One region of the Paenibacillus sp. PK4536 genome, then DNA from elsewhere that is predicted to be linked to it. Evidence: riboswitches for the same ligand, from Rfam matches in the RefSeq annotation. Region 1 holds a riboswitch; each other region holds the start of a gene.

The links. A riboswitch is a leader RNA that binds a small molecule or an ion and turns the genes downstream of it on or off. The one in region 1 is predicted to bind thiamine pyrophosphate.
Region 2: linked by a shared signal. The riboswitch ahead of thiM (hydroxyethylthiazole kinase) and the one ahead of PO903_RS07415 (ABC transporter substrate-binding protein) in region 1 are both predicted to bind thiamine pyrophosphate.
Region 3: linked by a shared signal. The riboswitch ahead of PO903_RS18105 (thiamine phosphate synthase) and the one ahead of PO903_RS07415 (ABC transporter substrate-binding protein) in region 1 are both predicted to bind thiamine pyrophosphate.
Region 4: linked by a shared signal. The riboswitch ahead of tenA (thiaminase II) and the one ahead of PO903_RS07415 (ABC transporter substrate-binding protein) in region 1 are both predicted to bind thiamine pyrophosphate.

The regions. Positions count from the first base shown of each region.
Region 1 covers NZ_CP126313.1:1,622,550-1,630,570, forward strand. The annotation lists gene PO903_RS07390 (ATP-binding protein) at 1-2,006, shown strand, start outside; gene PO903_RS07395 (TatD family hydrolase) at 2,061-2,858, opposite strand; gene PO903_RS07400 (ABC transporter ATP-binding protein) at 2,858-3,676, opposite strand; gene PO903_RS07405 (ABC transporter permease) at 3,663-4,460, opposite strand; gene PO903_RS07410 (MTH1187 family thiamine-binding protein) at 4,469-4,759, opposite strand; gene PO903_RS07415 (ABC transporter substrate-binding protein) at 4,780-5,820, opposite strand; TPP riboswitch at 5,937-6,048, opposite strand; gene PO903_RS07420 (pyridoxamine 5'-phosphate oxidase family protein) at 6,287-6,703, shown strand; gene PO903_RS07425 (aspartyl-phosphate phosphatase Spo0E family protein) at 6,994-7,170, shown strand; gene PO903_RS07430 (bifunctional 2',3'-cyclic-nucleotide 2'-phosphodiesterase/3'-nucleotidase) at 7,501-8,021, shown strand, end outside.
Region 2 covers NZ_CP126313.1:1,994,279-2,002,299, reverse strand. The annotation lists gene PO903_RS09115 (DoxX family protein) at 209-736, shown strand; gene thiE (thiamine phosphate synthase) at 968-1,645, opposite strand; gene thiD (bifunctional hydroxymethylpyrimidine kinase/phosphomethylpyrimidine kinase) at 1,638-2,453, opposite strand; gene thiM (hydroxyethylthiazole kinase) at 2,588-3,391, opposite strand; TPP riboswitch at 3,562-3,664, opposite strand; gene PO903_RS09095 (alpha/beta hydrolase) at 3,850-4,680, opposite strand; gene PO903_RS09090 (DUF1129 family protein) at 4,829-5,497, shown strand; gene PO903_RS09085 (TetR/AcrR family transcriptional regulator) at 5,664-6,230, shown strand; gene PO903_RS09080 (MBL fold metallo-hydrolase) at 6,464-7,201, shown strand; gene PO903_RS09075 (FecCD family ABC transporter permease) at 7,274-8,021, opposite strand, start outside.
Region 3 covers NZ_CP126313.1:4,091,052-4,099,072, reverse strand. The annotation lists gene PO903_RS18135 (hypothetical protein) at 1-727, shown strand, start outside; gene PO903_RS18130 (ABC transporter permease) at 783-1,268, shown strand; gene PO903_RS18125 (hypothetical protein) at 1,279-1,659, shown strand; gene PO903_RS18120 (hypothetical protein) at 1,680-2,231, shown strand; gene PO903_RS18115 (hypothetical protein) at 2,218-3,210, shown strand; gene PO903_RS18110 (ABC-F family ATP-binding cassette domain-containing protein) at 3,518-5,074, shown strand; TPP riboswitch at 5,226-5,335, shown strand; gene PO903_RS18105 (thiamine phosphate synthase) at 5,579-6,214, shown strand; gene thiO (glycine oxidase ThiO) at 6,223-7,395, shown strand; gene thiS (sulfur carrier protein ThiS) at 7,386-7,589, shown strand; gene PO903_RS18090 (thiazole synthase) at 7,591-8,021, shown strand, end outside.
Region 4 covers NZ_CP126313.1:1,053,786-1,061,806, reverse strand. The annotation lists gene rluF (23S rRNA pseudouridine(2604) synthase RluF) at 1-430, opposite strand, end outside; gene PO903_RS04940 (TIGR01777 family oxidoreductase) at 547-1,443, opposite strand; TPP riboswitch at 1,615-1,718, shown strand; gene tenA (thiaminase II) at 1,863-2,549, shown strand; gene PO903_RS04930 (ECF transporter S component) at 2,567-3,163, shown strand; gene PO903_RS04925 (ABC transporter ATP-binding protein) at 3,141-4,739, shown strand; gene PO903_RS04920 (energy-coupling factor transporter transmembrane component T family protein) at 4,736-5,476, shown strand; gene PO903_RS04915 (nuclear transport factor 2 family protein) at 5,738-6,115, opposite strand; gene PO903_RS04910 (ArsR/SmtB family transcription factor) at 6,284-6,601, shown strand; gene rlmN (dual-specificity RNA methyltransferase RlmN) at 6,645-7,745, shown strand; gene PO903_RS04900 (glycosyl hydrolase family 8) at 7,994-8,021, shown strand, end outside.

The DNA.
Region 1 (8,021 bases):
TGTCTGAAGCGTTAGAAGTGCATACTCATCAAGCAAGTGAATTTAATAAGCATATCGAAGAAAGCAATTGGATCCAGACTCAATTGGCTCATATTGGAAATGTCTATCGCAATGTAAATGCAATCGATGATCTAGCAGATCGATTAATTCATGAATTAACATCTGCTGTAGAATCAGCATATGGTATTTTTTATTTTTGTGAAGAAGAAAATGGAATTGAATTATTAAAAAGAAAAGCGTCTTATGCTACCTACAGTGATGTGCCTGATCTAGTTCATGCATTTAAATTTGGTGAAGGTATTATTGGACAAACGGCCCTCGAAAAACAGACTCATATCATGAAAGCTCCATCTGATCACCCGATACGTATTCAGACAGGTGCAACCGTTATTCCTATTCAAGAAATTATGATTGTGCCCATCTTATTTGAAAATCGTACAGTCGTTGTCATTGAATTAGGAACAATTCATGGATTTTCGCAAAGACAGCAACAACTGGTTGAACGTATCGCTAATACTTTTGGCGTGGTTGTGAACAATATTGATAATCGGATGCAAGTGGATCGGTTATTACGTGAGTCTCAGACACTAACAGAAGAACTACAATCACAACAAGAAGAATTACAAGTCCAACAAGAAGAACTGCAAGCTACCAATGAACAGCTTCGTGAACGTAATCACTATGCTGAGATCAAAACGGAAGAATTGCAGATCACGCAAAAAGAACTTCAATTGTATTCAGAAGAATTGAGCCGTAGTTCTCGGTACAAATCGGAGTTTTTAGCGAATATGTCCCATGAATTACGTACACCACTCAATAGTATTTTAATTCTGTCTCAATTGATTAGTGAAAAAGAAAAACAGCATGAAGAAGATGATGTTCCACATTTTGGAGAAGTGATCAATCGATCCGGGCAAGATTTGTTAACCCTAATCGACGATATTTTGGATTTGTCTAAAGTAGAAGCAGGGATGGTTGAAGTACAACGTGATTCGGTAGCGGTCTATGATCTACCTGAAGTCATGGGATATAGCTTTGACAAAATTGCAGAGCAAAAAGGTATTGAATTCCATTCTCATATTGATGAAAATGTGCCAGATGTCTTCTATACCGATGAGAAAAGATTACAACAAATCATGAAAAATCTACTTTCTAATGCGTTCAAATTTACAAGTAAAGGTTCTGTAACAATCAATATTTCGTTAGCAGATGAGTCGATTGTGGCTAAAGGATATAGTATTCCTGAGCAGATGGATTATATGTTAGCGATCTCGGTAACGGATACTGGAATAGGAATCAAAGAAGATAAGCAAAGTTTAATCTTTGAAGCTTTTCAGCAAGAAGATGGTACTACAGAGCGTCAGTATGGAGGCACAGGATTAGGATTATCTATTTGTCGTGAGTTCTCCAAATTGCTAGGGGGCTATGTAACGGTTCAAAGTGAACTAGGCAAAGGGAGTACATTTACATTATACCTTCCTTCACTTGCTATCAATGAAGAAGGACAGCCTGTGACCAAGCCTGTATCTCCAACATGGATGGACAAAGAAGAACAAGAAGATTCATTGGCTCGATTACAAGGCAAATCTGTGCTTGTGGTTGATGATGATTTGCGTAATATTTTTGCATTAGAAGGCGTGCTCAAGCTCAAAGGGATGCATGTTCGTAGTGCACAAAATGGGGAAGAAGCGATTGCACTTCTACATGCCGAATCTACAGATATTGTATTGATGGATATGATGATGCCGATTATGGATGGATATGAAGCCATGCGCTGGATTCGCTTAGAGGAAAAGTGGAAAGACTTGCCTATTATTGCGTTAACTGCGAAAGCGATGAAAGATGATCGTGAATTATGTATTGAAGCAGGAGCATCTGATTACATCAGCAAACCGATGAATGTAGAACAGTTGTTATCTGTTATTTTGGTATGGCTTTCCGATTGGGAGCAGCTTGATCAAGTCAGCTCACCTGAACAAGAGCAGACTCAAGAACAAAATAAATAATTTACATTAAAATAATAAGGCACATTGTCCGCATAATGGACAGTGTGCCTTATTTTATGTGTAAAAAGATAGTGTGTTTTGATACAGTATCTGACGTGCTTCTTTCTCCGTTAGTCCTTGAATCTTCGCCCATTCACGGCATACATCAGCAGTCATCATAGGATGAGTCATCTGTTCTGCAAAAGAACCTTCAAATGGCCACGGCCCATCGGTTTCAACCATAACGAGATGAGCAGGATATACGGCTGCTAATTGCTGAATCTCCTGTTCATATTGGATATCCGGTGTAAATGAAATGGAGTAACCGTTATGGATCATACGCTGAATCGTTTCAGGATATCCTTTGAACCAATGAAAATGTGCTTTGGTAACACCATATTGCTCTAGCAAATCACAAGCGATTGCAGCATCTTCATAGACTGCATGTAAGATCACAGGCTTATCATAACGAGCAGCCAATTGGAGCAAAGCAGACAGTACATCTTGATATCCTTGCTCGTCCAATAACTCGCCACGTTCTATCGCTTCAAGCCGACGATAATAAGGTAATCCAATCTCCCCAATAGCAATCAGTCGATCTATACGCTGTTCGATCCACAACAATAACGTCTGAAGCTCTTGAGCGTCAGGTAAAGGCTGTTCTGGATGATAACCATACGCAGGTTGAACAATAGACGGATAGCGCTGAGCAAGCTGTTCTGTGCGCTGACAGGAAGACAGATTCATTGAGACGCTGATTAAAGATTGAATATTCAGATCAGCCAATGACCGAATCATCTGTTCAATCTTCGGATCATCATATTGATCCAGATGAATATGACTATCAATCAATGGAGCATAGACCTTATTCATCATAGATCACCTTCGTCTGTATGACGCATCGCATTCATCAGTTGTCTACGTAAAGCAATAAATGCTGGATCATCGGTAATCTCTTCTCGTCTTGGGCGCGGGAAAGGTACAACAATATTGTGTAAAACAGTCGCTGGACGACGAGACAGTACATAGATGCGATCGGATAACAGCAAAGCTTCTTCAATATGATGTGTAACGAAAATAACCGATCTTCTATTCTCTTCCCAAATATTCAACAACCACGATTGCATCTCACTGCGTGTAAAAGCATCCAAAGCACTAAATGGCTCATCCAGACAAAGTAAGTCACGAGGACCTAGCAATGCTCTAAGAAAAGCGACTCGTTGCTGCATACCGCCAGATAAAGTATGAGGATAAGCAGAAGCAAAATCACCCAATCCCACTTTGTCCAACCAGTGACGTGCTAAGTCTAGTGATTCTTTACGTGGTAATCCTGCAACCTCACGTGCTAGAATCACATTATCCTGAATCGTTCGCCATGGCATCAGTGCCGGTTGTTGGGGCATATAGCCACTTAATCCTTTACGTCCTGTTATATTTTGACCATCTAACAGAATATCACCTTGATCGGGAAGAACCACACCGCCGATCATCTGTAACAGTGTGCTTTTACCTGAACCGGAAGGGCCGATAATCGAGACAAATTCTCCTTGATCAACATGCAGAGAAATCTCTTGTAGCACATGTAAAGATTGCTTACCTTGTGCAAAAGATTTACTGATCTGTTGTAATGCTAACAGTGGCGTAGAAGTGTTCGTGATGATAGGTGAAGATTGAGATTTATTGATCGACATCTTTGGAACCTCCTTTGCCAGAACGCATCGATGCAGGATGATGCCAACGAATAGACCATTTTTCAATAAGATTGATAATCATAAATAACAAAAGACTGATAGCGACAACGACTAGAATCGCTAAAAACATATGATCAGTACGGAATGCTGATTTCTGTAACATCATATAGTAGCCTATTCCCTCACTACTGCTGATCCATTCTGCGATAATTGCACCCATCACACTATAGGTTGCTGCAATTTTTACGCCAGAGAAGATCGAAGGTAAGCTAAAAGGCAATTCTAATTTCCAAAAGATTTGGCTTTTGGAAGCACCAATCATTTGCATATAATTGAGCATTGTTCGATCGGTTGTAGCCAGTCCGCTGAGTGCCGCAATCGTGACCGGGAAAAAGCAGACGAGAATAATCACGATTAATTTGGATAAAATACCAAATCCGAACCAGATGACAAGTAGCGGTCCCAGTGCAATCGTCGGAATATTTTGACTCAAAATCAATAACGGATATAGCGCTGAACGTAGAAACGGAGTGTAATGAAGTACTCCTGCTACCAGTAGACCTACAGCGACCCCGATACTAAAACCGGATAATGTTAACTTTAAAGTTGCCCATGTATGCAGACCCAGTCGATCTTTTTCACTCCAAGCTTCATGTCCAATTAACGCAGGACTTGGCAGAATCCATGCTTCAATATGGAATAGACTGGTTGCCAATTGCCAGATGACCAATAATAAAACAACCGCCCCCAGGGGCGGCCATATGCTTTTCCACCATGATCTCATAGCAGACATTAGCGGTACTTCTCGGTCAATCCATCCATACTGATACCGGATGGACTATGTGCAATCTTGATCTGAGAAATGATACTAGGACTACCTTTCTCCACCAAAGCTTCATGCATTTGACGAACCACTTCTAGCAATTCGCTAAGTTCGCCTTCCATAGTAGTCTCAAGTGGATGAACTTCATATTTCACGCCGGATGCTTGAATCACTTCAATCGCCCGATCTACATAATCATAAGAGTTCTCGCCTGCTTGTGTTTTGGGAATTACTTGAATACTGAGTAACGTATGTGCCATTCTATCCATCTCCTTATGCTCTATTTAGTCGTTGCCGCAGGTAAATAATCATTGGTGTAGGCTTTAGTTGCATCTAATGGACTATCGAGCAATTTTTGCTTGAACATCCAGTTGGCATATCCTTCCCAGACGGATTGTTTTTGTTCACCCCAGCGTGGTGCATCATCTTGATAACGTGGAGATAACCATTCTTGACTGGCTTTTACTAATTTAGGATCAAGATCAGGAACAGCTTTGAGCAAGATATCCGCAGATTCGTCTGGATGCGCAATCGCATATTCATACCCTTTACTGGTTGCCGCCATAAATGATTTGACCAATTCAGGATCGGTAGAGATCTGCTTCTCATTGGTTACGATAACAGGGGTATAGTAATCCAGTTGGTCAGAATAATCTTTAACATATAACATATCTAACGGCTGACCACGAAGTTCAGCTTCTATGCCTGTCCATGCGTAGAATATCCAGGCAAAGTCGATTCCTTTTTGTACTGCTGTAAAATAGTCGGCATTCCCGATATTCACACTTTTAACTTTGCTAACATCGCCGCCGTCCGTGTCCATAATTGATTTCATGACAGCTTCTTCAACAGGAGAGCCCCAAGCGCCATAGGATTTGCCTTCCATATCTTTAGGCGTCTTGATCCCGCGATCTGTAGGTGCCGCGAAGCCAGAAGTATTATGTTGAATAACAGCAGCAAGCGAGACGAGTGGAACACCTTGTACTCTAGCTTGTGTGACACTTTCTTGGTAGCTGATTCCAAAAGGCACTTCACCAGAAGCGACCATCGTATCTGCTCCGCCTTGTCCGGGCGCTATAATTTCGACATTCAATCCTGCTTCTTTATAAAAGCCCTGTGCTTGGGCTACATATAAGCCGGTATGATTTGTATTGGGTGTCCAGTCTAGAACGACTTTGACATCTTTAAGTGTAGATGTATTGCCCGCTTCATCTGTTGTATTGGTTGTACTTGCTGCTGAACCACATGCAGTTGTGATCCATAATAAACCTACCATTAACCATGGTAAGCTTTTCCGCCACCCTTTTTTATTTCCAATCATCCTAACCCTTCTTTCTGTTCAATCAAATAGTAGAATCGGTCTTCACTTGATAAAAGGCATAAAAAAAACGCCCCCATCGGGACGACATAGGTGCAATTATAAGCTCAACATACAGCATATAACGACTTGTTACTTTCCTACGCTGGCATTATCCAGATCAGGTATAAGGGTCTGTATTTATCACAATACACTCTCAGCCAGTTGCAACTAGCTCCCCTGTACGTATGCGGTTTTTTTACATTGTAATTATAGACCAGAGGGTATCAACTGTCCAGTACAGAGAATGCGTTGTCATCAGCAATAGACAATCTATTTCGGTTCAGGAACTCGGTCTAAGGGTATTTACATATACGGAAGTTTGTAACTAATAAAGTTCCATTCAATCTTTTTCTATCATATCTATTCGATATACATAGACTAAGAAATTGAATACACCCATACGTTTATATACAGGAGGAGATTGATCATGAGTAAAACAGCTGAAGAACAAGCAATTTTGACTGCATTAGAAGGTAACCCATTTTGTGCACTAGGTACTGTAGAAAATGACAAACCTAAAGTACGTTATATGGCGCTATATAATGAAGGCTTAAATATTCATCTCGCGACGAACCGCAAAACACATAAAGTCGAAGAGTTAGAAAAAAATCCGAACTGTTATGTATTGTTGGGTTATGAAAAAGGCGGCACAAGTCAAGTCGTTGAAATTGAAGGCGTAAGTTCTGTATCTACAGACGACGAACTCAAAAAACGTGTCTGGAAAGAAGAATTTAAAGAATGGTTCTCCGGTCCAGAAGATCCTGATTATGTGATCCTAGATATCAAACCACAAACGATTGAATATACAGATAAAGATGGCAACAAACAAACTTGGACTGCATAATATTCTTTTTCAAAAGAATTAAATAGGCAGTAATAGTATAAAAAACTCGGGATTTGAATTTGCGAAACAAGTAAAATGAATGCAAAATTCAAATTCCGAGTTTTTTCGTCTTTTTATTTCCAAAAAAAGGATAAAATAGGTACTTGAGGAACTTGATAAGGTATGCCCAAATAAGGTATAAAAAGATAAGTAGAATTATTTTAGATCATAACATGTAAAATGCCGATGGTGGGATAAACTGAGAGTTCTTATTGTAGAACTGTAAAGGAACTATACTGGAGGTGGTTTCCTTGAATTTAAAACAGATTGAACAGCAGATCGAACAGGAACGCCGCATACTGAACCAGATGGCAGAAGAACACGGAGTACGTGACTATCGTGTGTTGGATCAGTCCGAGCAATTAGATCGAATTTTAGATATGTATTTTCAATATAAAGATCAAGATGCCGATTTTTTAATACCTTAATGTATAGATTTTATGAAAAGAAACATGACACAATCATGTAAAATATAGAATTTTTCGTAAAATAAATATCATTTTCATAAAAAATAGAACTAATAACCCTTCAAATATATCAGCTGATAGTATACAATTCTATCATGCGTTTCTTTTGGTAGCCTTTTCTTCTTTATCTTGCCTATTCTATAAATAGATTACAATATATAATGTAATCGTTTTAAAACAGCATGAATTATGGTTAAGCGAGTTATTCATGCTGATAATACATATCGGGCGCAGAGATAAAGTCGTAAAAGGTCAAGCAAATGCGAATATATTTGGGAGGGGTTTTTTATTTTGAACTTAGGAAACAAAACATTTAAAAAAGCAATTACTGTCATCGCAGCGCTGCAATTGTTTGCAGTGTCGGCAGTTCCTGCTTTTGCAGCAGAAACCACTTCTTCTGAATCTACAGTGAAATTGCGTTTGTTGGAGACAACAGATATTCATGTTAACGTAATGAACTATGATTATTACTCGGATGCAACTACAGATCAATATGGTTACGCTAAAACAGCGACATTGATCAAAAATGCTCGTGCAGAAGCAACCAATAGTGTATTGATTGATAACGGTGATCTATTGCAGGGTAATCCGTTAGGCGATTATGTAGCTAAAGTCGATCCTTTAAAAACAGGCGAAGTTCATCCTGTCTACAAAGCCATGAACCAATTGGGCTACGATGCTGGAAATATCGGTAACCATGAATTTAACTATGGCCTTGATTTCTTAGGCAATGCGTTAAAAGGTGCTAATTTCCCTTATGTAAATGCTAATATTTATACAGACGATGGTACAGGTAAAGGCGAGAAGAACTA
Region 2 (8,021 bases), 370 kb from region 1:
ACCATCATCCAAACATCTACTTCATTTATATATACCATATTTTAACAGTTCAATAATAAAATATTAAAAATTTATCTAAGATTGTGATTTTTATCACATTTTAAAATTTAGTTGTGATTTAAAATAAAGACATGGAAGAGATGATCATCACCAACTCAACAAGTTAGCACAGACTTACAAAAATAAAACATTATTCAGGGGAGTGGCAATCATGAACAGATGGCTAAGAGAAAACAGTGTGGCAATGTGGTTATTAACTATACTACGGGTATATATCGGTTTTAAATGGATCGCTGGTGGATGGGAAAAATTAAGTGGTGGCGGATTCGATGCTACTGGATTCTTAACAGGTGCTATCGCCAATACAGGCGGAGAACATCCAAGTGTACAAGCAGGCTGGGGGGCATTTTTACAACATTTCGCTTTACCAAATGTAGCACTATTCAATGTTCTTGTTCCTATCGGTGAATTCCTTGTCGGACTTGGATTAATCTTAGGTGCATGTACTACACTTGCAGCACTAATGGGAATGGTAATGAACTTCGCATTCTTGTTCTCGGGCACTGTAAGCACCAACCCTTACTTGTTACTTGCTGAAATCTTCATTATCGTTGCCGGTGCAAATGCTGGTAAAATTGGTCTAGATCGCTGGATCGTTCCTTACTTACGCACTCGCTTCTTCAACCGTCGTAACAAACAACAAGATACCTTGCCTAATCAGCATAAAATCGCTTAACGATATAAATAACCAAATCAATTGGCTTCTATAGAATGATCGATGTTATTCGCAGTAACATACAGATCATCACAAGGAGAACAGAAAAAACCTACTGTACAATAGATAAAAAAAATAGAAATCCACTTGAAAAGTCATTCGCTACACCGTACTTTAAGCTACGGTATACAGAATGACTTTTTTGTACTTTATTTTGGATACGTTCTATTTGACTCTACTTGAAACGGTATATTATTGCTCTCTGTTTACCAGAAAGTGCTTGGTGAGTGTATTCAATCGCTCCGTAGCTTGCTCGACATTGTTTTGTCCTGCAATGGCAGATATCACTGCTATTCCATCGGCTCCTGCGGTTAAGATCGGCTCTGCATTATCTGCATGAATACCGCCAATACCTACTAATGGAATATGTATCTGATGGTTCTTAAGAGCTGTAATCGTACGTGTTCCTTGTACGGCTTCGGCATCAGCTTTGGAAGTGGTTGGATAGATTGGTCCTATGCCTAAGTAATCAGCTCCATCTTGAATAGCTTGTCTAGCTTCATCGACCGAATGAGCAGATACGCCAATCATCTTATTTTGTCCAAGACGTGCACGAATCTGATCGGCAGGTATATCTTCTTGCCCTACATGAATCCCATCGGCGTCTAGTGCAATCGCTAATTCAATATCATCATTCACTATAAACGGAATCTTATGCTCTCTACAGATCTGTTGAAGAGATTCAGCCAGTTGATAGTACGCTTGCCCTGTGAGTGCACCGACTCCTTTTTCACGGAATTGAAAAAGAGTAATCCCTCCTGCGATGGCAGATGTTAATACTTCTTCTGGTGCTTGTGTACAATTGACACTACCCATCACTAGATAAAGGCGTAAATACTGGCGCAATTGGTGTTGATCTGGCTTAGACATTATAGACCCGGCTCCTTTGTTGATACGCAAAATGATTAGTAGGCCCATGATCGGAACCAATTCCCAGTCCATCTTCAATCGCGGCTTGAATAAATTGCTTGGCGGTATCTACAGCTTCATGGATCGATTTACCTTGAGCTAATGTTGCCGTTAATGCCGCTGAAAAAGTACAGCCTGTCCCATGCGTATGCATTGTATCAATACGCTTGCTTTCAAAATATTCAAAATGTTGTCCATCATACAACAAATCCACAACGGTTGAAGTCAATGCATCATGTCCACCTTTAATCACTACATACGTTGCACCCATATCAATTAACTGTGTGGCGGCTTGTTCACGCTGTTGCATGTTGGTGATCGATATCCCTGTGAGTAGCTCTGCTTCTGGTAAATTCGGAGTGATGATCTCTGCTAACGGGATCAGATCCGAGACGAGCGCTTGTAATGCTTCTTGTTGCAAAAGCACAGAGCCGCCTTTGGCTACCATCACTGGATCAATCACTAGATGTTGCCACTGGTACTGTTTTACTTTTTGAGCGACATGACGAATAATCTCAGCGCTAAATAACATCCCTGTTTTGACAGCATGCGGTTGTAGATCTGTACCAATCGAATCCAATTGCTGAATAATACCTTCAATTTCTACCGGATAGACTCCTTGTACCCCTTTTGTATTTTGAGCCGTGACAGCAGTAAGAACAGACATACCATAAACTCCGAGTTCTTGAAATGTTTTGAGATCGGCTTGAATCCCTGCGCCTCCTCCACTATCTGAACCAGCAATCGTTAAAGCTTGATATACGCTCATTTTTTTCACTCCTTTGGATAGATTTGATTAGAAGATGTCGCGCTTATCTTGCCAAGCGCTAATCGTAAGATATTTTGTTACACAAAAATCACATTTTATTTAATTAGAAGATGTCGCGCTTATCTTGCCAAGCGCTAGACTTTTGCGATTTTTGAATGGGTGGATACGATATCGGGTGTGACTAGAGAGAGTTGATTGATAAATTCGATCTGAAAGCTACCTGTACCTTGTCCTGCGGTCTGTTGGTAAGCAATCTCTGCTGCGATGCCGTAAAACGCTAGTGCTTCAACTACAGCGTTTAAGCGTTCTTGTGCCTCTGTAGGATCAGCCACTGCGATAAATGCACCCACAACAGCACTGAGCAGGCAACCTCCGCCTGTGACCCGTGTTAAGATGCTGTGACTATTTGCAATGGTATAGGTGGTATTGCCATCAGTGACCACATCTTTTTCGCCTGTGATTGCTACGATACATTTCAATTGGCGAGCCGCTTGTTCAGCAATCTCGACCATATTTCCTTCGCCTGCTCCTGCATCTACGCCTTTGATATGCCATTGTTCGCCGATGACATTAGCGACTTCAGCCACATTGCCACGTAACACATCAATCTGGACATGCTCAGTAATCTGTATCGCTGACTGGGTACGATAAGGTGTCGCTCCTGCGCCTACCGGATCAAATACAACAGGTACACCTGCTTGATTGGCTGAGCGTCCTGCTTGGAGAATAGCTTCGACTGTATAAGGATCAAGCGTACCGATATTGAGCACCACAGCACTTGCCATTGCAGCCACATCTTTTACTTCTTCATGGGCATATGCCATAAAAGGAGAAGCGCCCAAAGCCAGCAATCCATTGGCTGTAAAATTAGTCACGACCATATTCGTAATATTATGAACAAGTGGATTTTGTGCTTGTACTTTTGCTAAAAAGCTCATTTAATTAGCCTCCTGTAATAAATAGATATTTTGCGATTACCCTATTCTATTTGGATTATATGTAGAAAAGGTTAGGCTTTATCTTATAAGGGCTGAACGCAATAAAGACCCATCCATCTCTAAAGAGACAAATGGGTCAAACATTCATTCAGGTAGACATAACTTGAGTGAAAATTTAGCCTCCACTTCCCTCCGCTAGTATAATCCAGATCAGGTTCCAAGGGTCCGAAAATCCATTTTCGTCTCAGCCAACAGGCTCCCCTAGTGAAATCAGTAACTATTCAATTGTTCTTTCTTACCATACCACTGGTGAATGATCTGGTAAAGAGTGAGAAATTGGTTAATATCTTACTATACAAGCGCTTGGCAGTATAAGCGCTACTTCTTCTAGTCCAATCGAACATGATTTTTGCGATAGCAAAATATCTTACGATATAAGTGTTTATATTGCCAAACGCTTATATCATCCAGTGTTGCCAATCGGTCTGAGCCACTTCACGTCCTGTAAGCCATTGACGGGTTTTGTCCAGCAATTCACGTCGGTGTGTGCCGTTAGAATACGTATGATCTGCTTGAAAAATGATCTCTTTATCACAGCGTCCTTCTGAACGTGTCCAGAATACTTTTTGATATAAAAAGGCATAATCGACAGGGATCACATCGTCGCCTGTTCCATGAATAACGAGCACATCGCCATTAAACTGCTTGGCTTCTTGAAACGGTTGATAATTGCCAAGTGAATCAAAGTATATCGGCGTAAATGAATACCCTAGATGATCGGCTTTGCCTTCGATCACTGCTTGATCGTATTTGTCACGTCCTGTTAATTTGACGATATCGTTAAATGGATGCCCTACTGCTGACCAGAGCACCAGACTTTTGACACGTTGATCGCGTACCGATGTCAGAATCGCTACAGCTCCGCCCAAGCTATGTCCAATTAAAGTGACCCGTATCGGATCAATATCACTGCAAGTCATCGCATAATCAAGTACAGTACGAGTCTGAGCAACCATTGATTCTAAACCTTCATTGCCATATTCGCCGCTGCTTTCACCGCAACCTGCATAATCAAAACGAACCACCATATAACCGTCAGCCGCCAATTCACGGGCTGTACTAACAAATAGGCGATCCACTCCAATGCGGCTGCCTACAAAACCATGGCAGATCACAATCAGCGGTGTACGGCTTTTGCCCCGTCCGGCTAATTGCGGTTCCTGTTCTGGATAATGAATACTAGCTGTCAGATCCAAGTCGTGATGTCGAATGACGATATTGCGTTCCATGATGATTCCTCCTTTTAAATAAACAATTCCGATCAGTTTAATGAGCTTTAATCTTGAAATCATATTATCATTAACGCTAGATCATTGTCAACGCAAGGAAAGTATGGCAAAATAATAGATTCGAACAATGAGAATGGAGGAATAAATAATGAGCACAATACGCCAGATGGTTAAAGATATTAATGTTGTACGAGATCAGTTAAAACCCGAAAATTTAGATTACTATGATGATGTGATTGTCCATGTACGGGATGCACGTATTGATCGTGAAGCTGGTGAAGAATTACTTTTAGAAATGGGTCATCATTTATTAGATGCACAGAAAAAAGGAAAAACCGCCAAACAGTTATTTGCTAAAGATTCGATGGAATATGGCAATATGTTAATTCGTAATTTACCCGAAAAGCGTCAATTGAGCAAGCCGATGTATTACTTGATGATTCCTTGGATAGCGCTCACATGGGTTTTTCTTATTCAAGCACTCATGGGTCTATTTCGAATCAGTATTAGCGATTCAGGAATTGTCGGGCAGATTAATGTAGCCACACTGATTATTGTCGCTGTCGGTTCGATTGCTTTAGTCGAAATGCTAACTCGATTTACCGATCAACCTGTTGAAAAAAGTGACACTACCAAACCCGGTATGCAAATCAATGCTCGCGCTATTTTGACGTACTTGGTAATTTTGATTTTGATTTTTGGTGTAGGTATCTTTTTACGTCAAGTGATGCCTGTGATTACGATTGTACCGTGGGTGAGTTTACTGTTATTTGTGATTGGAGTAGTTGGACAGAAATTTATTTTTATGCGCAAATAACATCGCTGATCTCTAGTAGATAAGATGAGTAGATTAATGTTCTATTTTGCTAATTCTATGATTATAAATTACAATAACGAAGAATTGATGAATATGTATAGCTGATAAACGAATCCTATTCATTAATGACGAATAAGTATAGTTATAGTTGAAGGAGGTTTATACATTGCCACCTCGTGCCGGTCTTAATCTCCAATCTATTGTAAAAGCAGCCACAGTCTTAGCAGATGAACACGGGCTACATGAAGTGACACTAACCGTATTAGCTAAAAAGCTAGGTATTCGTTCGCCTTCTCTTTATAATCATGTGAATGGACTACCAGGATTACGTCGTGAAATGGCATTAACTGGATTGGATCAGCTCAAAAATGTACTGATGCACGCTACTGTAGGCAGATCGGAAGATAAAGCGATTCGTGAGATGTCGCGTGCTTATCTTGAATTTACCCGTGCTCATCCCGGACTATATGAAGCGACGCTTTATCTTTCTGATACGGATGATGAAGAATTGGATACAATGAAGAATCAAGTGTTAGAGTTATTTACTCAAGTGCTCGCAGGGTTTGATCTAAATGACGATGCTCTTATTCATGCGATACGTGGACTACGCAGTGTTCTTCATGGATTCAGTTCTTTAGAAAGAACAGGTGGATTTGGTCTGAAGGTAGATGTGAATCAAAGCTTTGAACTGATTATTGATACCTTTTTACAAGGTTTGCATACTTCGCAATAACAATCATAAATCTATACATACACCATTTCTATTGAGATTCGGTACCTTTGTGTACACCAATCTATCTTTAGAATGGTGTATTTTTTTATGGTTATGTCTAAATTATCGTGTACTCATGAGTAGAAAAAAACAACTTTTAAGCTAAAGAAGATATATATTTATTTAAAATAATGAATATAGTTATTGATTAAACTAATATTATTAGTTTATAGTGTAATTAAGAGGTGATTAATATGAAAATAGTTAGTAAAAATAAATTACATCAACTTATTTTTTTACCCGGTGTTTTTCCGGTAAATTGTTATATAGTCGAAGAAGAATCCAGTCTGACGTTAATTGATGCAGGATTACCTAATAGTTACAAAGGGATTCAACAAGCGATTGCTCGGATTGGTAAGCCATTAGGTGCTATTATTTTGACCCATATTCATGATGATCATGTAGGATCGTTAGATACATTACATCAACGTTATCCAGATGTTCCTGTATACGTTTCGGAGCGAGATGCACGCTTGATGATCGGTGATATGACGTTAGACTCGCATGAACCGCAGACCAAAATTAAAGGGAGTGTTCCCAAAAAACTACAAACTCGTCCTTCTGTTTTGCTTCATGAAGGTGATCTGATCGGCTCTTTGCAAGTGATTGCTACTCCCGGTCACACACCTGGCTCTATAGCGCTGCTTGATACTAGAGATCGGTCGCTTATTGCTGGAGATTCTTTTCAGACAAGAGGCGGTGTTGCTGTCGCTGGTTCTGTACGATTGTTCTTCCCGTTCCCTGCATTAGCTACATGGAGCAAAGAGCTTTCTTTACAAAGCGCTAAACGATTGTTAGCTTTACAACCTAGTCTACTTGCTGTAGGACACGGTCATATGATCGATCATCCTTATGAAGCTATGCATACCGCTATTCAACAAGCAGAATCACAATTGAAAAAGTCTTCTTTATCGATCAAACAGTCTTTATAATCAACATCTATATCTTCCTGCTACTATCTCTCCACCTGTAAATAAACAGCAAAAAACCATGCAGATCAAGCATTAACCTGCACGGTTTTTACTTTTATATTCACGCCATAATAGAAATAGAAAATAAGGTGCTCCAATCACAGACGTTACCAATCCTACCGGAAATTCTAAAGGTGGAGCCAGTATCCGTCCAATCACATCTGCCAGTAACATCATGATAGCCCCTACCAATGCCGCTACAGGAACAGAATACCGATGCCCACCAGATACTAAGCGCCGAGCAATATGCGGACTCACCAGACCTACAAAACCGACCATTCCCACAACAGCTACTGAACCGCTAGCTAATATAACAGTCATGAGAAGCAAAATCGCCCGCATCCACTCGATACGTAATCCTAGCCCTTTAGAAGATTCTTCGCTCAGTCCAAAAATATCTAACGATTTGGCTAAAAGCCAGATGATAGGCACAACAATGATAATAATCGGTGCTAATTGCATAACCTGCTCCCAATGACGTCCCCAGAGCGAACCATTTAACCAGAGCAGAACGGTATTGGTATTCGTAGATGATTGGATGATAAGTAACTGGACTAATGTGCTTCCACAAGCGCTTACCGCTATGCCGACTAATGCCAGTCGAATAGGATCGACTCCATTGCGGTACGATAACCCATATACACAAGAGGCTCCGATCGCTCCGCCGACAAAAGCAGTCAATGATGTAAGCCATGTACTCTGCATCTCTACAGGTAAAAGTAGTACTGTAGAGACTGCTCCTAGTGCAGCTCCTGCGGAAATCCCTAATGTATCCGGTGCT
Region 3 (8,021 bases), 2.5 Mb from region 1:
TCGTCAAATTATGCTTTCTGTCGGATTGTCTAGTCAAGTGACTTATGAGCAGATTGCAATACAGGTGAACAACTCTGGCAAGTTTCGAGATCAAGAGCAGATCAATACCACAACGGATCGCATTTTGCTCAAGCTCAAAGCATATGATAGTGAATATTTTCGCTGGTGGGAGTTGCTGATTGCCCTTATGATGGCTTTGATTGCTTATCAAGTCCCTGTATGGATGCTGTATTTCCAGAAAAAAGCACGAAGTATGGATATGAAGCACGAAGTATATCAATTTCATACCGTGATCTCCATGCTCAGTGGAATGGATCGTATGTCTGTCGAAGTGATTTTGGAATGGATGAATCGATTCGCCGTTATCTTCAAATTACCGTTACAGAAATGCTTACTTCATTATGAACATGGACCTGAAGATGCATTGGAACAGCTCAAAGATGAAGTCTCTTTTCCTGAATTCGGTAAGCTAGTCGACAAACTTCATCTAGCCGTAGATAAAATTCCGATTCCACAAGCATTTGATGATCTAGAAAGTGATATGTCTTATTACTTTGAACAGCGTCGTCAAGAATATGAAAAAATGATCGAAACGAAAGCAACATGGGGAAAAATGATTGGCTTTACGCCTATGTATGCTTTGATATTCCTTTATCTGGTATTGCCGTTAATCGGTATGAGCTTTAGCCAGATGGAAGTGTATTATGATCAGATTCAGAAAATATAGCTATTCATAAACTATTAACGTATAAACTACAAAACCAATAACGGGGGATTTTACAATGAATAATGCTTCAACTGCTTTGAAAGTAGCCGCAGGAATATTTTTAACGATTGCTTTGATTACGATTGTTGTTATTTTATTTATTTCTGCTCAGGAAGCTACCAAGACTGCACAAAATAACTTTGCGGATATCCAAACTGAATTATCTCAAGCTTCTTATACAGTATATGATGGTACAACTATAAGTGGTTCTCAAGTAACGAATGCTTTGCGTAAGTTCAGCGGCAAAGAACAGTTTGGTGTTCAGGTAACAACGGGTAAAAACAAAGGGTCTAACGGACAATGGTATGGCAATACGTTAAATACAAGCGGAGAATTAACTTCAGATTCGTATGGATCCGTAACCGCTAAAGCTAATGGGGATATGAATAATACAATGGCCGAATCAAGTGCCGAGTATGTTAATCCAAGTGGTAAATTCAAAGCAGCGATTATCAAAGATCGTTCTAATGTAGTTCGCGGTCTTGTTTTCACACAACAGTAAGGAATGATCTATGGATAATAGTACAAAAAGTATGCTATGGCTGGCTGTTCAATTATTTTTGTTTGGAACAGCTTGCCTAGCAGCGCTTTACTTGAGCGGTGGAATGCAGAAAGTCACTCAATTATCAGAACCAGTGATGCAGGGTCAAAAACAAAGTGTTCAGCAGTATATTGGCATTTCAGAACCGCTGACATATACAGGCGCACAGGTCAGGCAGTCGATAGCTCAGATTCAAGAGATCGGTGTCGATATGCAAATAGATCATTCTCTTTATCCTCATCATATACAACCTGAACCATCTGCATTACTGAAAATAGACGTACAGCGTACGTATCAGGTCACTTACCAGACGGATCAGCAAGGGAATATAGTGACTATTCAATTTAGCTAAGAAGGATCAAGGAGAACGCTATGAATTCGATGTCCAAAGTATTTGCCGCTTTTCTTGCGGTAGCTTTATTATATGTATTTCCGACGATGCAGGCGGCAGAGCGTCAAGACGATCTTTCTCAGATGATGGTTTATAATGCAGTTGTTCAATTTACCGATGCTGTACGTACCAAAGGATACGTGACTCCAACAATGTACAATGATTTTACACGTGAAATGAACGCTACAGGGAATCAGTACACTATTCAATTAGAACATTTGCACAAAACGTATCATCCTGAATATACAGATTCTGCGAATCCGAATACGTTTGAAAATAAATTTAATACTGTATATGAAGGGTATTATGAGAATGCGATACTTCCTGTATTGTATCCAGAAAATAGTATGGCTAAAGATGATCCAAGCAGACAATATCGTTTACAAAATGGCGATTATTTCACCGTAAAAGTAGAAAGTACCAATCGAACCATGGCAGCGATCTTACGTGGGATGCTGGGGATTGAAGGAAATCAGAATCGTTCTGCTGTACTTGCACGTTATGGAGGCATGGTGCTCAATGAAGATTACTGATTTTGCAATTTTATTCGTAATTATTTTCTTTCCATTATTTTGGCTAAGTGGACTACATACCGATGAACAGTCACAAGCATCCAGTCTACAGATTTCGTACACTACAGCACTTCGGACTGCTTCTCAAGACGCAGGTCAGGTTATGAGTACTAATGAACAGCAACAATATGAAGCAGGATATTCTTCTGAGAAGTTTTTTCGAGCAGACAAAGAACTAGCTTTACAGACATTTCTGAATACACTTTATTTGAACTTTGGTATTCGTGGTAATGAATCGGCTCAGCAAAACCTTTTGCATTATATTCCTGCTATTGTTGTGATAGATTATGATGGGTATTATATTTATGCCACCGAAAATTACATAGGTGCAGATGGATCATCCAATGCCAGACACACATGGCATCCCAAAAAGCCGTATGCGTATTCAGATGCGCAAGGTAACAGTATACAATTTACATTAGATCATACTGTTCATGTGACAGAAGCAAATACCGGCAAAGTATTAGATGGACAAGCAGAGCAGTTAGCTAATGAGACAGATATCGCACTTTTAGACCAAATGGATACCTTTGAGCAAGTTAGACGTACAGCTATAGTGAGTTCGATACAAAAAGATTTGGCTTATTATATCAACAAACACAATGAATATGCGTCTCATTACGGGATTTCTTATACATTTACGTTACCAACGATCTCGCAAGAGGAATGGAATAATAGTATCAATGATATCGGTATTTTATCTTTTTTACAGGGGATTCCTACAGGTAGCGGTTATTATAACAATTATGCGCTAGGTGGAGGACGATTAGTGAAAAAGACTTCTTGGTTAGGAACAGTCGATCCTGATTCAGGTATTAAATATGCATATCCTAATGGCTGTAAGTTACCTGCGCCTGCTCAAGATTTATTCACCGATGCCAAAGAAGCAGCGAAATCAGGATATTTTATACATGATTGTCGTAATCCTTTAATACATTAATCATTTACTAACTGGAGAGCATTATCTTTTTGACAATAAATAAGAATCGTTCAAGCCAATGGCTACCTATTTACAAGCTTTATTAATCATTTTTATTCATTTATTCGTAATAAATTCACTTACAACGGTGTTCAAATTTATTCAAAAAGTAGTAAATGTATTTGCTTGATCAGAAAATGAATGTAAAAAAATGAAAATTTTCAGTTCTAGACAGCTTCTGCTTATGTTACAATACACTCTGTAGCAATTTTGTAACGGTGCATATTTAAAAAAGAGATATTTAATATAGACAGGAGCATTATTTAACATGAGTTTGTTATCAGTAGAAAATGTAACGCATAATTTTGGAGACCGGACATTATTTCGGGATGTATCTTTTCGTCTGCTTGCTGGAGAGCATGTAGGCTTAGTCGGTGCGAATGGCGCTGGCAAATCAACACTAATGAATATTATGACAGGTAAACTGTTAAAAGATAGCGGTAAAGTCGAATGGGCTCCGCGTGTACGTTATGGTTATTTGGATCAGCATACGAAGTTAACTGAAGGAAAAACAGTACGCGATGTACTTAAAGATGCTTTTCTTCCTTTACTGGAATTAGAACAACAACTAAACGAAGTCACTAACCAGATGGCAGATGCTTCACCTGAACAATTGGAAGTATTGTTGGAGCAAATGGGTGATATCCAAGAGCAATTAGAAATTGGAGATTTCTATTTACTAGATACCAAAGTTGAAGATATGGCTTATGGTCTGGGTCTGAATGTAATCGGACTTGATAAAGATGTAACAGCATTAAGTGGTGGACAACGTACCAAAGTATTACTTGCCAAATTACTACTTGAAAAGCCTAATGTATTGTTATTAGATGAGCCTACCAACTATCTGGATGTAGAACACATTCAATGGTTAACGCGTTATTTACAAGACTATCCGCATGCTTTTGTATTGATTTCGCATGATACGGATTTCATGAATCAAGTTGTTAATGTTATTTATCATTTGGAATTTGCCAAATTAAATCGGTATACAGCTGATTATGCTAAGTTTTTGGAAATGGCAGATATTCAAAAGCATCAACATATTGAAGCATTTGAAAAACAGCAAGATTTTATCAAAAAACAAGAAGAATTTATTCAAAAAAATAAAGCACGTGCATCGACATCAGGACGTGCGAAAAGTCGTGAAAAGCAATTAAATCGGATCGAGCGAATCGACAAACCGGAAGAATTTGCAAAGCCGACATTTAATTTCAAAGAAGCACGTGCAAGTAGTAAAACGGTATTTGAAGGTAAAGACTTCGAGATCGGTTATACTCATGCTTTATTGCCTAAAATGACTATGAATATTGAACGTGGCGAGAAAATTGCTATCGTAGGCTGTAATGGTGTAGGTAAATCAACTTTGCTCAAAACAATTCTAGGTAAACTTCAACCGGTTAGTGGTAAAACGTATCTTGGCGATTATTTACATTCGGCTTATTTTGAACAAGAAGTACGCCCGGATCAATTGACACCGATTGATGAAGTATGGAATGAATTTTCGCATTTGAGTCAAAATGAAGTTCGAGGTCACCTAGCACGTTGTGGATTGAAAAATGAGCATATTACACGTCCTATGCGTATGTTAAGTGGTGGAGAGCAAGCGAAAGTACGCTTATGCAAACTTTTATTACGTGAAAGCAACTGGGTATTGTTCGATGAGCCTACCAATCACTTGGATGTTCATGCTAAAAACGAACTGAAACGTGCTTTAAAAGCATACAAAGGTACGATCTTGCTTGTTTCTCATGAACCTGAATTTTATGAAGATTGGGTCACTAAAATTTGGGATGTTGAGCAATGGTCTGAAGCTAAAGCAAAATAATAGATGTATAAATAAAGCTAACAATATCATTTATGTATAATAATTTTGGATGTATATTTGCTTTTGATTTACATTATTTGTATATTATATTTCTATAATGATTTGCTTTATCGAAATCTGTTTGCTAAGATGAATAACAAATCGAATAGCTTGAATGCACTAGGGGGGCCGCTTGAGGCTGAGATGAAAGTAGATATTGCTTTCGGACCCTTTGTACCTGATCTGGATCATACCAGCGTAGGGAAGTGGTAGCAGAGTTACGGAAATGTTAGATCATATTGTATGTACGATTAAGTCATTGACTGTATGGAGTAGAAATTATTTTATACAGAATTAGCTTATGACGATTGTCGATATGTTGTCCGTTATTCTAATAATAATCTTGTTTGATCTTAGACAAGAATCATTATTTTCTAAGTTTATACTAGCCACTTCTTTATTCATAAGAAGTGGCTTTTTTGCGTTCACTTATACATATTTTGAGGGAAGGAGAGCATATATCTTATGGAGCTTCATGCCATCAGTACAGGTCAACGATCGATCGATCAGCTTGTGAAGATAGCTTCCCAGATCTATTCATGGACGACCGCTATTCATATTCGTGAAAAAAAGTGGTCTGATTCTCAGATCATTAATGCTGTCCAGCAGTTGATTCATACAGGAGTGCCACGATCCAAAATCAGGATCAATAGCCGACCTCAATTAGCAGTGGATCTGAATATAGGTGGTGTGCATTTGAGTGAACATATGTCTTATATAACTACAGATGATCCTCTTTCAAGATGGAAAGTCGGGCGATCTGTTCATAGCATAGAGCAAGCATTACAAGCTCAAGATGAAGGGGTCGATTATCTTTTTTATGGACATATTTATGCGACTACTTCTAAGCCAGATCTGAGTCCACGAGGATTGGATCAATTAGAAAAGCTTTGTCATGCTGTATCTATACCTGTGATTGCTATAGGTGGTATTCAACCCGAACATTGCCAAGACATTCATCAAGCAGGTGCTACAGGAATAGCTGTCATGTCGGGTATTTTTGAGGCGGAACATCCACAGCATGTCTGTCAGTTATATAACGAAAGTATTCAACAAGTTACTTTTACCGATCTACAATCACAATCATTAGGAAAGAAGTGAATCGGCGGATGGTTCATCTATCGAATGGTAAGACTAATCATTATGACGTGATCGTTGTAGGCGCTGGCGTTATCGGGGCTGCGCTTGCTTATGAACTGGCACAGCAAGGAGTCAAAGTCGCTTTGCTGGAAAAAAATCAACCCGCTTCTGGTGCGTCAGGGGCAGCAGGTGGAATGTTAGCGGCTCATTCAGAACATTTCGCTCATCAAGAGTTGTATCAATTGGCATTATACAGTCAATCGCTCTATAGCAAGCTGGCTACTGATCTATTGGAGCAGACAGGGATTGATATTGGACTGCGAACAGAAGGATTTTTGCTACCCATGACTGCTGTTCCTACACATACTGATTCCCAAGTAGATCGCAAAGAGTGGTGGAGTCCTTCACATTTAGCACAAGTGGAGCCATATATTTATGCTCCTTCTGGCATGATCTACAATCCAGATGAACCGCAATTAATTCCAGCTTTGCTCAATCAAGCCCTTGTTCAAGCAGCGATTCAATATCATGTTGATTTTTATCCAGAGACTGAAGTATATCGCTTACTACATTCGCAAAAGAAAGATCATATTACAGGTGTAATCACTAACCAAGGGGAGATCTATGCTGAACAAGTAGTTTTAACAACAGGCTTGTGTACACAACAATTGTTAGCAACAGAGCAGTATCATTTGCCTTTTGTGCCGGTCAAAGGAGAATTAATCGAAGTTAGTACGCCTTCTCAGTATCTTGGACATACGATCTATGGAAAAGGCATTTATATGATTCCCAAAAGCGATCATCGAATCTGGATCGGAGCTACGAGTAAACCAGAACGTACAGATACAACAGTAGATATTTCTGCAATTGCTCAGTTGTTGTCTGGAGCGGAGCAATTTCTACCTGCGGTGGGATCAGCTACGTTTGAACGTTGTTGGTCAGGCATACGACCTGGAACACCGGATGAATTACCTTACTTGGGGCAAATTCAACCGCTCGCTGGATTATGGACAGCATCCGGTCATTATCGCAATGGAATGTTGTTGGCTGCTGGCACAGCAAAATGGATAGCAGAGGCACTCATAAACAATCATACAGTTCATATTCCCGATTGTTTTTCACCAGAACGAGCTTTACGAAAGTCGAAATCTCTATCAACTAAATCTTTATCCACAATCGAAGGAGTGTCTACATGGAATTAATAATTAATGGCAATCGGAAATATGTAGAACCTGAATACAATACCGTATCCAAACTACTAGAATCATTATCTCTCGGTCAAAAAACAGTCATTGTAGAGCATAATCAACAAATTTTGCAAAAAGAAGAACATCCGCATATTACACTGGCAGACAAAGATATATTAGAGATTGTACATTTTGTAGGAGGTGGCTGATTTGTTAACGATAGGTACACATACATTTACATCACGGCTATTATTAGGAACAGGGAAATTTACAGATTTACAGATTCAGAATCAAGCTGTTGAAGCTTCAGGTACAGAAGTGCTAACTTTTGCTGTCAGACGATTGAATTTAGATCAAGTGAATGAACCGAACTTTCTGGAAATGTTAGATCTCAAAAAATACAAATTACTCCCAAATACCGCAGGAGCCAAAACAGCAGAAGAAGCGATCCGTATCGCTCGCTTAGCAAAAGCTTCTGGATTATGTGATATGATAAAAGTAGAAGTTATCGGAGATGATACGTTGCTTTTACCTGACCCTTTGGAGACGGTCAAAGCTTGCGAAGTCTTGCTAGCAGAAGGATTTATTGTGCTGCCGTATATCTCTGATGATTACATGTTAGCCAAACGTCTACAGCAACT
Region 4 (8,021 bases), 570 kb from region 1:
TTTTTAGAAAAGAAGGCGTAATCGGTTGATCGACCGTTACGATATATTCTTTTTCATGTTTATTTTCAGCACGTAAAATTTCGTTGACGATATCGCCATCATTGGTCAGCATAATCAAGCCATCCGAGTCTTTATCGAGTCGCCCGACATGGAAAATACGTAAAGGATGATTAACAAAATCAACGATATTCCCCCGAATATGACGCTCGGTTGTACTGGTGATGCCTACCGGTTTGTTAAGCACGATATAGACATTTTCCTGTTCCACTTGGATCGGCTTGCCATTCACTCGAACGTCGTCGCCTTCTTCCACCTGACTTCCAAGCTCTGCAACCACACCATTGATCGTGACAATACCTTCATTGATCCATTTATCAGCACCCCGGCGGGATGTAATTCCAGATTCACTAATATATTTATTAATTCGCACGTATAAGCACACCTTTAACTCTAATTTTTGAGTCAGCTATTCTGCTCGAACTCAAGTCTATCTCTACGATACCCTTTTTTGCTGTATTTTAAAAGAATCATTCACAGATCTATAGATTATGACTTGGTATGCAAAATATGTTGCAGTGCTTTTTCCAAGCGACCGTATTTGAACATGAATCCTTCTTTGATCAGGCGATTAGGAACCACCCAGCGGCTTTTAAGTACCAATTCAGGCTCGGTACGGATGATTCGAGCACCCAGATTCAGCATCCATGTAGACGCAGGCAGACCGCCTTTACGATGCATCACTTTGCGCATGGTCGCCATCAGTTCCCGATTGGTGACTGGATTCGGCGACGTACAGTTAAATACTCCTTCCAGAGATTCCCACTCTTGAATAAATAAAATAATTTGGAATAAATCTTCAACATGAATCCAGCTAAACATCTGCTTGCCTGATCCTTGATGACCCCCTAGTCCAAAGCGAACAAGATTTTGAAAAGGAGTCATAACTCCACCGCCTGGGCCCAGTACAATTGCTATTCGTAATGCCGCTTGTCGTGTATGAGGAAGGTTAAACGCGAAAAAAGCTTCTTCCCAAGCTTTGGCAACATTCACTGAAAAGCCAGTCCCGATCTCGCCTTTCGTCTCGGTCATCGGACGATCTTCTGCATGACGATAAATAGTCGCTGTACTGGAATTCATCCATACCGCAGGTGGATGCTCACAATCCAAGATAGCGTTTCCAAGAGTCTGTGTGGTTTCTACTCGGGAATTCATAATCTCACGTTTGTTCTGCTCGTTATAACGACAATTGACCGATTTCCCCGCCAGATTAATCACCATCTCTGCGCCATCTAACGCTTGCACAATCCCTTGATAATCATCCCATGCGATATGTGGAGATTGTCTGGAAATGATCTGAACATCTATATTCATAGCTGTAAATTTTTTTTCCAAATACTGCCCGATAAATCCGGTACCGCCTGCTAATACCACTTTACGTGTCATCCCCATCAACTCACTTCTATTCAGATATTTTAATCTGCGTGCAAATACCTAATAATATCTATATTTTACACCATTTTATAAGTGTATAACGGTAAAAAAAGGAAACCACAAGATTCTTATAGCAGTTGACAGTCTCTTCAATCGTGTGTACAGTAAGATGCAAATGAATCGAATGACCACTAGGGGAGCCTTTGTGTAGGCTGAGACGGGAAGATCCCGGACCCTTGGAACCTGATCTAGTTCATACTAGCGTAGGAAAGTGGAGACTGTGCAAGAGTACCTGTACAATACGTACACCTATTCTGCCGCTCCATCACGGGGCGGCTTTTTTGCATGTATTTTTCCATATATTCCAGCAGTGGTCCTTCTTTATTAACCAAGCATCGATCATGATGCTTCAATCTAAGGAGGATACAATCATGACATTTTCACAGGAAATTAGACAGGCAGCAGACCCTATTTTTGAAGCGATTTTCAATCATCCCTTTGTTCAAGGCATTGCCAAAGGTGATCTGCGTAGTGAGCAGTTAATCCATTATGTAAAACAAGATTTTGAGTATTTGAATTCATTTATGCGTATCTATGGAACAGCGATTGCCAAGTGTCCAACACGCGAAGATATGGCGATGTTTAATGAACAGATTTCATTTGTGCTTCATAGTGAAATTCATCCTCATAATAATTTCTGTGATGTAGCAGGCGTAAGATATGAAGATTTACAAGGATACGCGCTTTCGCCTTCGTCTCATCATTATATTCGTCATATGTTAACGGTAGCTCATGAAGGTGATCTGGGTGATATTTTGGCTGTATTATTGCCTTGTCCGTGGACATACTGGGAAATTGGTGTGAAGTTACTGGAAGAGGTGAAGCCTGATGCATCTCATCCTTTTTATGATTGGATCAGCTTCTATGGCAATCGAACAGATACAATAACGCATCAATTTTGCGCTCGCTTAGATCAATGGGCAGAGCAGACAACACCTACACATCGTGCACGTATGAAAGAACATTTTCTACTGAGCTGTCAATTTGAATATATGTTCTGGGACATGGCTTACACGCTACAAGATTGGCCTGTACCGATGGAGGTTGCACGCGTATGAATGCTCAGCCGATCCATATGACATGGAAAATGAAAGAGGTTGTGTTAACAGTTATTTTAGCCGTAGCTTGCGGTGTGATTTATCTAGGATGGTCAACGTTATGGATACCGATCTCAGCACTGGTTGGACCGGTAGGTGCAGGATTTATGTTTGGCATCTGGATTATAGCAAGCCCGATTGTGGCTTATATTATTCGTAAGCCAGGCGCGGCGCTAATTGCTGAAGTAGCGGCAGCGGCTGTAGAGCTATTAACCGGTAGTCATTTTGGCTTATCTGCCTTATTGATCGGTGTGTTTCAAGGGATTGGAGCAGAGATTGCTTTCGCTCTATTTGGCTACAAACGATATAACTTGATGACTCTCATGTTGTCTGGTGCATTGGCAGCGGTAGGTGGAGTCCTTTATAACGTTATTGCTAACGGATTCGGTTACTATACAACTCAGGTATTGCTGTTAACGCTGATTATTCAAATGATCAGTGGAATGATTTTAGGTGGAGGGTTAGCTAAGATTGTCGTAGAAGCTTTGTGCAAAACAGGAGTGTTGGATCAATACGAAATTATGAAAGCACGTCGGAAGAAGGGAAAACCTAATGGAATCGCTTCTGGAGTGTAAAGACCTGTCGGTACGCTTTTATAATCGAGAAGCTAACGTTTTGAACGGTATTGATCTGTCGATTTCACGAGGTGAAAAAGTACTTATTTTGGGACCTAGTGGAAGTGGGAAGTCGACACTATTATCTGTGTTATCAGGCATTATTCCTGAACATGTAGAAGCCGAGGTGGAAGGTGAGATTCGATTAGCCCCTCAATGTGGAGTCATGTTCCAAGATCCAGATTCCCAGTTCTGTATGCTTCATGTGGATGAAGAGATCGCTTTTAGCTTAGAAAATCGCTTGATTCCCCGTGCTCAAATGGATGCCATGATAGAGACTGTCATGAAGCAAGTAGGTCTGGATATAGATGTGCATACGCCGATCGAGACATTGTCTGGTGGCATGAAGCAACGATTAGCATTAGCATGTCTGTTGGCACTTGAACCAGAAGTTCTTTTTTTCGATGAACCGACCGCACAATTAGATCCAGTCAGTCGTAAAGAAATCTTTCAATTGCTACATGAACTAGCAGATCAGCATGGACAGACAATGGTATTTGTCGAGCACACTTTAGATGGCTGTATACAGTGGATGGATCGAGTCATTCTTATGAATGCACAAGGCAGTATGATTGCGCAAGGAGAGCCAGCAGAGATGATCCAGCGATATCGTGCAGAGATGCAAGAAGCAGGCATCTGGCAACCCAAATTATTTCCGTATACATGGGAAGATGTGCAAGACTATCCTTCGCATCCATTAGCCCAGCGATTGCAACAGACTTTACAACAACGACGTGCTTCTGCATTAGATGCAGACCAAGAAAGTAAAGGTGGGTCTGCTATCATCGTAACCGAGCAACTGGATATCGGTTATCGTCAAAAGTCTGTGATGCGTGATATGAATATCCGTATTGCGTCAGGGGAATGGGTAGCGATTGTCGGTGCGAATGGAAGTGGCAAGAGCACATTTCTCAAAAGCCTGATCCGTCTAGAATGTATCCGTAGCGGACAACTTTACTTTCAAGATATCCCTTTGAAAAAGTGGAGTGATCGCGATCTATATGAGCAAGCAGGATTTGTTTTTCAAAATCCTGAACTGCAATTTGTGACAGATACTGTATTTGATGAGATTGCTTTTGGAGGACGACAACGCAATTGGAGCGAAGAAGAAGTGTATGCCAGAACGGTACAGTTGCTACAGGAATTTGGCTTAGAAAACTATCAGGATCAACATCCATTTACACTCAGTCTGGGGCAAAAGCGGCGCTTGAGTGTAGCGACTATGTTGTTATTTGACCAATCTTTACTTCTATTAGATGAACCGACCTTTGGACAAGATGCACGTACATCAGCTGAATTGATCAAGCGATTACAACAAAGGCAAGCACAAGGTACTACGATTGTGATGGTGACACACGATATGGATCTGGTCGATGAATACGCCAATCGAGTGATTGTGTTTGATCAGGGCAAAGTAATCTACAATGGTGCGCCGTATCATCTATTTACACATCCCGAATCTATCGGTCATCATGCGATTATTGCTCCGCTTCATTATCAACTGATGAAGCCAGAGAAGGAGCGGAGTATTATATGAAAAGCAATGACTCCTGGTTATCAACATTGAATCCGACGATCAAGTTGGTAACTCATTTGTTAGTGATGTGTGTATTGATGGCGGTGACTGATCCTCGGATCACCTTAGCGATCTGGATAGTAGCACTGGTGATTGGATTGACGCTAGGTGGATGGCGTATTCCTTATTTGCTCAAACGGTTATTGCCGTATACGATCTTTTTTGTGATGATTTTTTGGATGATGGCAGCCTTTGGTAAAGGGGAGCATACTCTGTGGCAATGGGGATGGTTCCATATCACCGAAGAAAGTCTAAACAATGGACTAATGATCGCACTTCGTATGCTTGGCTTTGTCACGTATGGCTTGCTGTTCACATCTACAACCGATCTGACTGCTATGATTATGAGTCTGGTCCACCAATGCCGATTGTCGCCTAAATGGGCTTATGGACTGTTAGCTGGATTTCGCTTTATCCCGCTTTTTCAGACGGAACTAGCTCAAATGAAATCAGCACATAAGATTAGAGGATATAAGCAGAAGAATAGTTGGAAATCCTTCATCCGCTACGCCCTACCGCTATTCACTCAGGGTATTCGGAAGTCTGAACGAATAGCGATAGCTATGGAAGCACGCGGATTCACAGGCACGCGCCAGCGCACGTATTATCTGACTCCGCAATTAACGGGGAAAGATGGATGGTATTGTGGATTATTGTTGGTAGTTGTTCTGTGTATAGCTGTAGTATTAAAAACATAGATTCATAGAAGGAGCATCTTGTTGTAGTCAAGATGCTCCTTCTTTTACCTTCTATAGTATTTGCATGCCGATCACAGCTTATGTAAACTTACTATAATTACCAATAGTCTTTAATAAAAAAGAGGTGAGCCTTTTGCATATCGTATGGAGCAGTTTGTTTATTACGATGGGAATACTGATTGCTATCGTTGCACTATTTACATGGATCACAATCACAGCTGTCAGATCCTATCGCAATAAACATTAATCTACATAGAAGTATCAATATTTACTAAAAGCATCTTGGTTTTCTTGTACATTTTCTAAATAGACAATCTGACCTTCTTCATTTACACGAGCAATATCAATGCCTGTTTTGGCATATACGGTTCCTTCGCTCGACATTCCACATACTGCCCAGCGGGATTCGTAGGTTCCGTTGTTTTGCAGTTCCCACGGTTCATGCATATGTTTGATATCGATATTATATTGATAGAACATGTCGATAAAGTTTTTGAATCCTTTACGTGATGATCCATTTAATACGATCTCTACATCAGGAATAAATAAATTCAGTAATTGTTCCATCGCTTGTTCATCAGTACGTGAAGCATCGAATAAGCGAAAATAGTCATTTAGTGTGTGTACTGCGGTTGTCATTTTACAAATCTCCCTTTGATTAAAAACACAATCATACCGTTATTTTGATTAATAGTTTGATGAAAATCGAACTAATAAAGTGTAGCACATTTTCAAAGTAATAAATAGTTCGACCAAAATCGTACTTTTCAATTGATAGTTGCTCCAATAAATGATAAGTTGAAGAGTATGAAAATATTAGAAGCTGTAGCACCGACACCAATCAAGCTTGTAGACGTATTCAGTGCACTAAGTGATCCTGTGCGACTGAAAATACTACTGTGTCTTGCCCATCATGGAGAAAAAAGCTGTGCAGGTTTTCAGATGAGTCATATTTCCAAATCAACATTGTCTCATCATGTTAAAATATTACGCGAAATAGGGCTTATCCAATTACGCATCGAAGGCAGACAGCATTTTTATAGCATTTGCCGCAGTGAACTAGACACTCAATTTCCTGGATTACTAACATCGATTCTTCAAACCGAAGAAGAAGATCTAGTGTAATCTGTATATTCTCAAATTTATTCGCTTTGAAAGAAGGTATACCATGAATAAACCGTCCATTTATGGATTAACATTAGATCAATTATCAGCATGGCTAGGTGAACGTGGACATAAGAAATTCCGCGCAAGTCAAGTCTGGGATTATTTGTATCGTCAGCGTGTAACTGAATTTAATAACATGACTGAAGTGAATCCTGCTTGTATCGCTTTGCTTACCGAGCACTTTGCGATTCAAACATTAACTGAACATGTGAAGCAAGAATCTGCCGATGGTACAGTAAAATTTCTGTTCCGTTTGGAAGATGGCAACTTGATCGAAACCGTATTGATGCGTCAGAAGTATGGTCAATCGGTCTGTGTCACCACGCAAGTAGGCTGTAATATTGGTTGTAGCTTTTGCGCTAGTGGTCTGATTAAGAAAAGTCGTGATCTAACCGCAGGTGAGATTGTCGAGCAGATTATGAAAGTACAATTTCATCTGGATGCAGCCGCGCAAGACCAATTGGTGACTCATATCGTAGTAATGGGTATCGGCGAACCATTTGATAACTTTGAAAATATGGTCGATTTCTTAAATATCGTGAAGGACCGCAAAGGTCTAGTTATCGCTCCTAAACGAATCACTGTATCTACAAGTGGTCTGCCTGATAAAATTAGAGAATTTGCAGATAGCGATCTTCAGGTCAATCTTGCACTTTCATTACATGCACCGAATAACGAATTACGTACACGTATTATGAAAATTAACCGTGCGTATCCGCTAGAGCAATTAATGTCTGCTGTAGAGTATTATCTGACCAAAACGAATCGTCGTATTATGTTAGAATACATTTTGCTACGTGATGTGAATGATCATCAAGAACATGCACAGCAATTAGCAGATCTGATCGCTCATATGAACAAATCAGCGAGTGTCAATCTAATCCCTTATAATCCGGTGGATGAGCATAGTCAGTATCAACGTAGCTCCCAAGAATCAATTATCACCTTCTATGATACGTTGAAAAAGAATGGTGTGAACTGTACGGTTCGCTTAGAGCACGGTACAGATATTGATGCCGCTTGCGGACAATTGCGCAGTAAACAGATCAAAAAAGCAGCACAAGCAGAAAAAGAAGAAAATCCAGTAGTTGTCGGTTCTTAAAAAACAGATGGATAAAGCCTTTCTTATCGTTAACTAGATAAATACGTGAAAATGCGAGCTGTCGGTCAACTTCGGCAGCTTTTTTTTTAATTTATTTTATAATGCATCGATCGTAGCTCAATCATAGTCAGATCGCACATCTTGTCGAATTTTGAAATAAAAAGTAATTATCTATCAAAAGTTAGCCGATAAATAGAGTATCATCACGAGCTAACGGAAAATAAGAACATACACCATAGGAGAACGATATGAGAAGAAATCAACATCATTTTGTAA